DNA from 2 places in the Kribbella speibonae genome. Region 2 is predicted to be linked to the other one. Evidence: riboswitches for the same ligand, from Rfam matches in the RefSeq annotation. Region 2 holds a riboswitch; the other holds the start of a gene.

Region 1 (4,410 bases), on a different contig from region 2:
GACCCGATCAACTTCGCCGATACCAACGAGGTGTACCGGATCGGCGCTCACCTGGAGCGAAAAGACGACACAGCCATGGCGGAGCGCGTCTATCGACGGGCGCTGGCGGCCGGCAACCTCGACGCGATGCTCATGCTGGGCAGGCTCAACGAGGAACGGGGCAACGGCGTGCGGGCCGAGCGTTGGTACCGCGAGTCGGCCGGACGGGCGCAGCCCAAGGGGATGGGCCAGCTCGGTAGGTTCTTCTACATTCAGGGAGCGTTCGACGAAGCCGAGTTGTGGTTCCGAAAGGCGGCTGAGGCCGGTGAATTGCATGTGGCCGAGCTACTGGGCGACCTCCTGACGAGACGCGGCGCCACCGACGAGGCCCAGCACTGGTATCGCACCGCCATCCGCGGCGGACGGACGCGCGGCATGATCGGGCTCGGCACGTTGCTCGAGCAGCAGGGCGACCTGGAAGCCGCCATCGCGTGGTACGGACGGGCAGCGGACGCCGGTGACCCGGAAGGCTGGACCTGCTTGGGGCTGTTGGCTGCTTCCGATGAAGGCCTGCAGGAGGAGGCCGAAGGCTGGCTCGGCAAGGCAGTTGCTGCGGGGGAGCCCAGGGCCTTGGTCGACCGCGGCATCCGGCACCTGGGGCGGAACGAGCAGGCAGCGGCAGTCCGGTGCTTCCGCGCAGCCGCGGAAGCAGGCAGCAACGATGGGATGGTGCGCCTCGGGCAACAACTCAACGAGGCCGGCGACACGGCGGAGGTACTGGGCGAGGCGATGCACTGGTTCCAGCGGGCTGCCAAGAACGGCGAGGGACAAGCCATGGTCGAACTGGGCAAGATGTACCAGCGGTTCGGCGACGACTCGACGGCCGAGGACTGGTACCGAAGAGGTCTCCGGGTGAACGTGGCGATCGGTATGCCCCCACTGCTCAAACTGCTCGTTGGCCGAGGCGACCGGAACGAGGCGGAGCGAGTATGTCGTACCTACGCCGAAGCCGGCGACATCGTGGGTATGGCCGCGCTGGCGATCTTCCTCGAGAGCCAAGGCCAGGAGGCAGAAGCCAAGCGCTGGCAGGCCCGCGCGGAAGCAGCCTCACCGAGGCCGGGCCCAGCGCCGTCAGGCTCCTGACGGCGCTCCAGAGACCTTGCGATCAGCCGCCGGCCACCGCGGGGATGATCGAGACCTGGCCGCCGTCTTTGATCGTGGTCTGCAGGCCGTCGGCGAAGCGTACGTCGTCGTCGTCGACGTACACGTTCACGAACCGGCGCAGCTCGCCCGAGTCGTCCAGGACGCGGCCCTTGATCCCCGGGTACGACGCGTCGAGGGAGTCGAGCACCTCGGTCAGGGTCGCGCCCTCGGCGGACACCTCGGACACGCCCTGGGTGTAGGGCCGCAGGATGGTCGGGACGCGAACGCTCACACTCACTGCAGGCCTGCCTTCACGAAGGCGTCGTACGACGCGGGGATGGTCACCTTGGGGCCGACCCGGTCGGCCACGGCGTCGAGCGTCTTCAGCCCGTCGCCGGAGTTGATGATGACGGTCTCGGCCTCGGGGTCGAGCTGCCCGGTCGCGATCAGCTTCTTCAGCGTCGCGACGGTCACCCCGCCCGCGGTCTCGGCGAAGATGCCCTCGGTCCGGGCCAGCAACTGGATGCCCTCGACGACCTCTTCGTCGCTGACGTCCTCGATCGCGCCACCGGTCCGGCGGGCGACGTCCAGCACGTACGGACCGTCGGCCGGGTTGCCGATCGCCAGCGACTTCGCGATCGTGTCCGGCTTCACCGGCTTGACCACGTCGTGGCCGTCGCGGAACGCCTGCGCGACGGGCGAGCAGCCGGTCGCCTGGGCGCCGTAGATCTTGTAGTCGGTGGCGTCGACGAGACCGAGTTTGCCGAGCTCGGTGAAGCCCTTGTCGATCTTGGTCAGCTGCGAACCGGACGCGACCGGGATCACGACCTGCTGCGGGATCCGCCAGCCGAGCTGTTCGGCGATCTCGAAGGCGAGGGTCTTGGAGCCTTCGGAGTAGTACGGGCGGACGTTCACGTTCACGAACGCCCAGCCCTCCTCCTCACCGGCGATCTCGGAGGCGAGCTTGTTCACGTCGTCGTAGTTGCCGTCGACCGCGACCAGTGTTCCGCCGTACACCGCGGTGGTGATGATCTTCGGCCGTTCCAGGTCCTTGGGGATGAAGACGACCGAGCGGATGCCGGCCCGGGCCGCGGCCGCGGCGACCGCGTTCGCCAGGTTGCCGGTGGAGGGGCACGCGAAGACCTTCATGCCCAGCTCGCGGGTGGCGCTCAACGCGCTCGCGACCACTCGGTCCTTGAACGAGTGCGTCGGGTTGCCGGAGTCGTCCTTCACCCAGAGCTTCTTGAGCCCGAGCTCACGGGCCAGGTTCTGCGCGTCGACGAGCCGGGTGTAACCGGGCTCGGTGTTCGGGAAGCTGGCCACGTCCACGGGGACGGGCAGCAGCGGCTGGTACCGCCAGATGTTCTTGGGTCCGGCCTCGATCTGCTCACGGGTGATGGTCGGGTACTCGTACCCGACCTCGAGCGGACCGAAGCACTCCATACAGGCGTAGAACGGGCCGAGCGGCGACTTCGCCCCACAGGCGCGACAGCTCAGGTGCGTACCGTTGCCGAAGGCACCTTCACGGATCGTGTGGGTGGCGGCGGTCAGGCTCATGAGTGAGGTTCCCCTCTCATCTTCCCCGCGAACACCGGATCTCGGCGGCGGGACGGATGTGGCACCGTTCCACCGCGAGGCGCCCCGGGCGGGGGCTCGACGGGGAGGGTTGCCGGGACTTCAACGGGCCGTTTCCCTCAGTCCCTCTGGATGAGCTCCCCCGAGATTACCCAATCGGGTCCATATTGTGTCTTGTGATCCCATCATTCGAGACAGGCGATCTCAGCCTCGCTGCCGCTCCCGGAAGGTCCGGCGATACGCCGAGGGCGACGTGTGCAACTGCTTGCCGAAGTGGTGCCGCAGGGTGACCGGCGTGGCGAAACCGGCCGCCAGCGCGATCTCCTCCACCGGCGCGTCCCCGCTCTCCAGCATCGTCAGCGCCGCCTGCACGCGCTGCGCGATCAGCCACTTGCCCGGCGTCGTCCCGGTCGCCTTGGCGAAGTGCCGCAGGTAGGTCCGCGGCGACAACCCGGCCTGCCGGGCCAGATCGGGTACGCCGATGGGCTCGGCGAGATGCTCCAGCGCCCAGCCGAGACTGCGGGCGACCGAGGCGTCATCGGGATCCGGCGGGACCGGCGATTCGATGTACTGCGCCTGCCCACCGGCCCGGTACGGCTGGATCACCAGCCTGCGCGCGACCGCGTTCGCCACCGCGGCACCGTGATCCTTGCGGACCAGGTGCATCGCCAGATCCAGCCCGGCCGCGCAGCCGGCGCTCGTCAGCACATCCCCCTCGTCGGTGTACAGCGGCTCCGGATCCACGAGGACCGCCGGAAAACGCTCGCGCAGGAGGTCGGCGTACCGCCAATGCGTGGTCGCGCGGCGGTGATCGAGGAGACCGGCGGCCGCGAGCGCGAACGCACCGGAGCAGATCGACACGATCCGGGCGCCGCGTGTGTGCGCGTGCCGGAGCGCCTCGATCAGACCGGGAGAGGTCTCGGCCCACGGATCCGCGACGCTCGGTACGACGACCGTGTCGGCGGCGGCGAACTCGTCGAGACCGTGTGGGCTGCTGAGCGTCGCACCGCCGATCACCCGGATCGGGTCGGGCGTCTCGGTGCAGACCTTCAGCTCGTACCAGGGCTGGTCGATGTCCGGCCAGACCAGGCCGAACACCTCGATGACGATGCCCGCCTCGAAGGCGGTCATACCGTCGTACGCGAGCACCGAAACCGTGGGCTGAGCCATGTCAAAATCTTAGCGATAGTCGTCGTTCACGCCACTTCTGCAGCGGCGTGCAGGCTCGGACGATGGACGCATGATCGAGAAGCTGAAGGAGTTCGCCGCCGGAATCCACGCCGCCTCCGCGATCCGCCACGGTGTCGAGCCGCCGGCCGCCGCGCTCAGGAACGCCGGTCCTCGAGCATCCGCATCAGCGGCGTCGCGGCAACGCCGTGCACAACCACACTCAGTACGACGGTGAACCCGACAGTCGCCCACAACCAGGGAAGGTCCGTGCGGAAGTCGGCGCCGGCGTACGCGAGATAGAACACCGACCCGACCCCGCGGACCCCGAACGCGGCCGTCACCCAGCGCTCGGAGCGGCGCATCGGGGTTCGGGCCAATGAGACCCACGCCGTCACCGGACGAATCACCAGCACCAGTAGCGATCCGAGCGCGGCGCCGGCCCAGGTCAACGGCGCGAGCAGACCGGCCGTGATCGCCACCCCGAGCAGCAGCAGGATCCCCCAGGTCAGGATGTGCTCGAGCTGCTCGACGAACCCGTGCAGC
Region 2 (4,410 bases):
GGCGTGCTGGTCCGCGCGGCGGTGGTTCCACCGCGCTTCGTGCTCTGCCCACGCTTCTGGGCGCCTGACGGACGGGAGCGTCCACCGGCAGCCGAACGGGCCGTGCTCGGCCGTTTAGCTGCCGACTTCTGCGCCCGCGCCGGGGAAGACGTGCGGGTCGCCATATTGATCAGGCTACCCCGACTACCCCTTGAGTCCCATGTGTCACACGCCGATCACGCTGCCCCATCCGTAGCGTCACGACACGTGCGTTCGCCGTCGCAGCCGCTCCAGGTGCCACAGAACGACGTACCACGCGAGCGCGGCCAGACCGCCGGACACGAGGCCGGACAGCACCAGCCGTACGGCGGTCTCGCCCGCGAGCTCACCATCCACCCGGCCGAGTTCCACGACCGCACCGACCACCCCGAAGACGACCAGGGCGCCGAGCACGAGGTATCTCACCCAAGCGGGCACACCAGGTGTGACTGCCGATGGCGACGTACGGCGGTACCAGCGGTAGAGCCAGATCGCGAGGACGAGGCAGCCGCCGACCGTGCTGACGTACTGGAGGATGCGGTTCACGTCCCAGGCTCCCGTGACCTGTGCACGGAAGACGTCCGGGAACTGGCGGACGAAGTACCCGTCGCCGTGGGTGAAGGAATCCCAGACCACGTGAGTCAATGCGCCCAGGACGGCTGACAAGAAGGTCCAGAACAGGAGCGTGGCGCTGGGGAGGCGGGGTCTGCCAGGTGCAGGTAGGCGCGCGGCGAGCGCGGGTGGCGCGAGAGCCGTCAGGGGTCGCCTCAGGACCAACTCGAAGACGGCGAGGAGCAGGAGCGCCAGCAGCGGGTCGAGCCAGAAGGCTGAGGTGAACGTGTGGGTGAGCGTCAGGGTGAAGTTCCCGTTGATCTGCTGTGTGGCGATCCGGTAGATCGGGCCGACGTACAGCAGGTCAGGCGCCACCGCACCGGCGACCAGGGCCGACGCCACGAGAGGCCGGCGGACCAGTGGGAGGACGGCCGCAGGATGGGCGAGGGTGAACGGCACGGCGGCAGCCTAGAAGCGAAGCAGGTCTCGTTACGCGCCCGTGGTCCCGTCGAGTTGCTCCCGTAAGAGATCGGCGTGGCCGCAGTGGCGGCCGTACTCCCCGATCAGGTGGATGTAGATCATCCGCAGCGTCGACTCCGTGTCCTTGAACGTGAAGCGTTCGTCGAGCGAGTGACCCGCCGCAGCGTCGTCGGAGAGCTTCCACTCGGCGATCAGCCCGTCGTACGCCGCCTGCGCCTCAGCAGGGTCGATCAACTCGAAGTCCGCGTCCTTGCCGAGCTCCGGCGCGAAGAGCGGCTCGGCGGGCTCGTCGGCGAAGTGGATGCGGAACCAGATCCGCTCGACCTTGGTCAGATGCCTGATCAGGCCCACCAGCGACAGGTTGGACGGCGGCGACGGCCGCTCGGCCAGCTGCTCAGCGGTCAGCCCTGCGCACTTGAAGAGCAGTGTGGTGCGGTAGAACTGCAGATAGCCGTGCAGCAGTTCCGCTTCGGGTGCGGTCAGCGAGCCGTCCGGTCGCTCGACGGCAGGTGCTCTCCAGGTCATCGAATTCCTTGTCTCGTCCCACGATGTGTGCAGCCATCTCATCACATGAGATACGCACTGGCGGTGCCCGTAGCCCGTTCGTTACCGTTCTCGGCAGGTCATGAGTGTCAGCGACAAGCCCCGGCTAGCTGGCCGGCAACCCTCCTCCGCGGTGGGGTGCCCCGGGTGAAGACCAGGCCGTGCGGATACCCCGCTCGGCAAGTGCGGACTTCCCTGGGAGCAGCATCATGTCGATCCTGTCCATTCTCGAGCCGGCCAGTACGACGTCTCCGCGGCCGGCGATCGCCCGGCTCGCGACCGGCAGCATTCCCGCCACGGTCGGTTCGGACCTCCTGGTCCCGCTCGCCGACGGGCGGGTCACCGACTACGCGAACTTCGACCACGGTGCGAGCGCGCCGTGTCTGGAGTCCGTCCGGGCCAGTGTCGAGGCCGCGCTGCCGTCGTACGCGTCGGTGCACCGCGGCAACGGGTACGCCTCGCGGATCACCACCCAGTGGTACGAGCGGGCGCGCGCCGAGGTGCACGCCTTCGTCGGAGCCCGGGCGGACGACCAGGTGGTCTTCACCCGGCAGACCACCGACGCCTTGAACCTGCTGGCCCGCGCAGTGCCGGCGGACGCGACCGTGATCGTGTTCGAGTCCGAGCACCACGCGGCGCTGCTGCCCTGGCCGGCCGAGCGGACCGTACGCCTCGCCGCACCCGCGAGCCCGGCCGAGGCTGTGACCCGCGTCGCCGACGCGCTCCGCCAGGCGCCCGAGGGCCCGCGGCTCGTGGTGATCACCGGCGCGTCCAACGTCACCGGTGAGATCTTCCCGATCGCCGACATCGCCAAGGTGGCCAAGGCGCACGGCGCGCGCGTCTGCCTGGACGCCGCGCAGCTCGCCCCGCACCGCCCGGTCGACATCACCCTCCTGGATGTCGACTGGGTGGCGCTGTCCGGTCACAAGCTCTACGCGCCGTACGGCGCGGGTGCGCTGATCGGCCGCGCCGACTGGCTCGACGCCGCCGACCCGTACTTGCACGGCGGCGGCGCGACCCACGCCGTCACCAGCGACACCGTGGTGTGGACGACCGGTCCGGCCCGGCACGAGGGCGGCTCCCCGAACGTCATCGGCGCCATCGCGCTGGCGAGTGCCTGTGCCGCGATCAGCAAGCACCGGGACGCGATCGAGCAGCACGAGCGCAGCGTGCTGGCGCGTCTGCGCACCGGCCTCGCCCAGATCCCGGGCGTCACGACGTACTCGATCTTCGGTGAGGACGCGGACCGGGTCGGCACCGTCTGTTTCACGGTCGCCGGTCTGACCTCGACGCTGGTGTCGGCGGCGCTGAGCGCCGAGTACGGCATCGGCGTCCGGGACGGCAAGTTCTGCGCGCACCCGCTGGTCGGCCACCTCCTCGCCGGCTCCCCCGAGCACGGTACGGCGGTCCGCGCCAGCCTCGGCCTCGGGACGACCCGTGAGCACGTGGACCGGCTCGTCGGCGCCGTACGCACGCTCGCCACGACCGGCCCGCGCACGGAGTACACGGAGAGCGCCCACGGCTGTCAGCCGGCCGACGACCCGCGGGACCTTCAGGCCCCGCGGATCTGGTAGCCACAAGCAGCCCTCCTACTGCTCAGGAGGTACGAGACCTACGTGGTGAGCAGCGAACGCCAGTAGGTCCGCCCACTCCGCCGCGATCATCGCGGCGGGCTTTCCGAAGCCATGGCCGGTGTTGACCTCGACCCGAGTCAAGACGGGCTGCGGACCGGTCTGGGCATGCTGCAGCGCCGCGATGAACTTGTGGCTGTGCAACGGAACCACGCGGTCGTCATGGTCGCCTGTGGTCACGAGAGTTGCCGGGTACGCCGTACCGTCGCTGACGCGATGCAGTGGCGAGTACGCCAGCAGGTCCTCGAACTGCTCCGGATCGTCCGGCAGACCGAAGTCGGACGCCCACGCCGCTCCCACGGTGAACAGGTGGAACCGCAGCATGTCCAGGACGCCCACACCGGGCAGCGCGACTGCGAAGAGGTCCGGCCGCTGCGTCATGACCGCGCCGACGAGCAGTCCGCCGTTGCTGCGGCCGTGGATGGCCAGCTGCTCCGGAGTTGTCACGCCGGTGTCCCGCAGGTGTTCGGCGACGGCGATGAAGTCGTCGAACACGTTCTGCTTGTTCTTGAGCCGCCCGGCGTCGTGCCACTCGGACCCGTACTCACCACCACCACGCAGGTTCGTGATGACCAGTACGCCGCCTGCCGCAAGCCAGGCCGGCCACCCGGGCCGGTAGTCGGCCTCGACCGGGATGCGGAACCCGCCGTACCCCCACATGAGCGTCGGACGCGGCGCCTCGAAGTCCAGGTCGGACCGGGTGATCAGGAAGTACGGCACGTTGCGGCCAGGAGCAATGCGGCGCGTGACAGTGACCTGTGGCGGCGTGAAGCCCCCAGAGCCACGGACCAGCTCCGGCAACGCGCGTACGTCGCCTGACCCGGTCGAAACGGCGTACGACAGCGTGGGGTCGGTCGTCGTCGACAGCCCGACGAACAGCTCGTCGTACTCCGCTCCGGCGTTCAGGCCGACCACTCCCCCGCCAGGTACGTCGACGACGCGCTGGCCGGACCCATCGAGCGCGTAGAGCGTCAGCACCGGCTGCGCGTCGACCAGCGTCAGCGTGGCCAGACCGTCCGCCGTACCGCGGACTGCCTGCAGTGTCGACTCTCCCTCCGGGATGAGGTCGGTGAACTCCCCGTCCAGCGTCGAGAGCACCACACGCCCGCGCGACGCGTCCCGGTCGGTCCGCAGGACGAGCTGGTCGCCGGACATCCGGACGAACGCGATCTCGTCCACGAACTCG

Evidence for each region. A riboswitch is a leader RNA that binds a small molecule or an ion and turns the genes downstream of it on or off. The one in region 2 is predicted to bind S-adenosylmethionine.
Region 1: another riboswitch for S-adenosylmethionine. It lies ahead of thrC (threonine synthase); the one in region 2 lies ahead of E0H92_RS16000 (aminotransferase class V-fold PLP-dependent enzyme).

The regions. Positions count from the first base shown of each region.
Region 1 is NZ_SJKC01000003.1:113,333-117,742, reverse strand. It holds gene E0H92_RS21840 (caspase, EACC1-associated type) at 1-1,122, shown strand, start outside; gene E0H92_RS21835 (ubiquitin-like small modifier protein 1) at 1,145-1,420, opposite strand; gene thrC (threonine synthase) at 1,417-2,679, opposite strand; SAM riboswitch class I at 2,693-2,836, opposite strand; gene E0H92_RS21825 (helix-turn-helix domain-containing protein) at 2,902-3,867, opposite strand; gene E0H92_RS21820 (cation:proton antiporter) at 4,023-4,410, opposite strand, start outside.
Region 2 is NZ_SJKC01000002.1:546,656-551,065, forward strand. It holds gene E0H92_RS15990 (DUF4184 family protein) at 238-1,029, opposite strand; gene E0H92_RS15995 (DinB family protein) at 1,060-1,575, opposite strand; SAM riboswitch class IV at 1,672-1,785, shown strand; gene E0H92_RS16000 (aminotransferase class V-fold PLP-dependent enzyme) at 1,803-3,167, shown strand; gene E0H92_RS16005 (prolyl oligopeptidase family serine peptidase) at 3,183-4,410, opposite strand, start outside.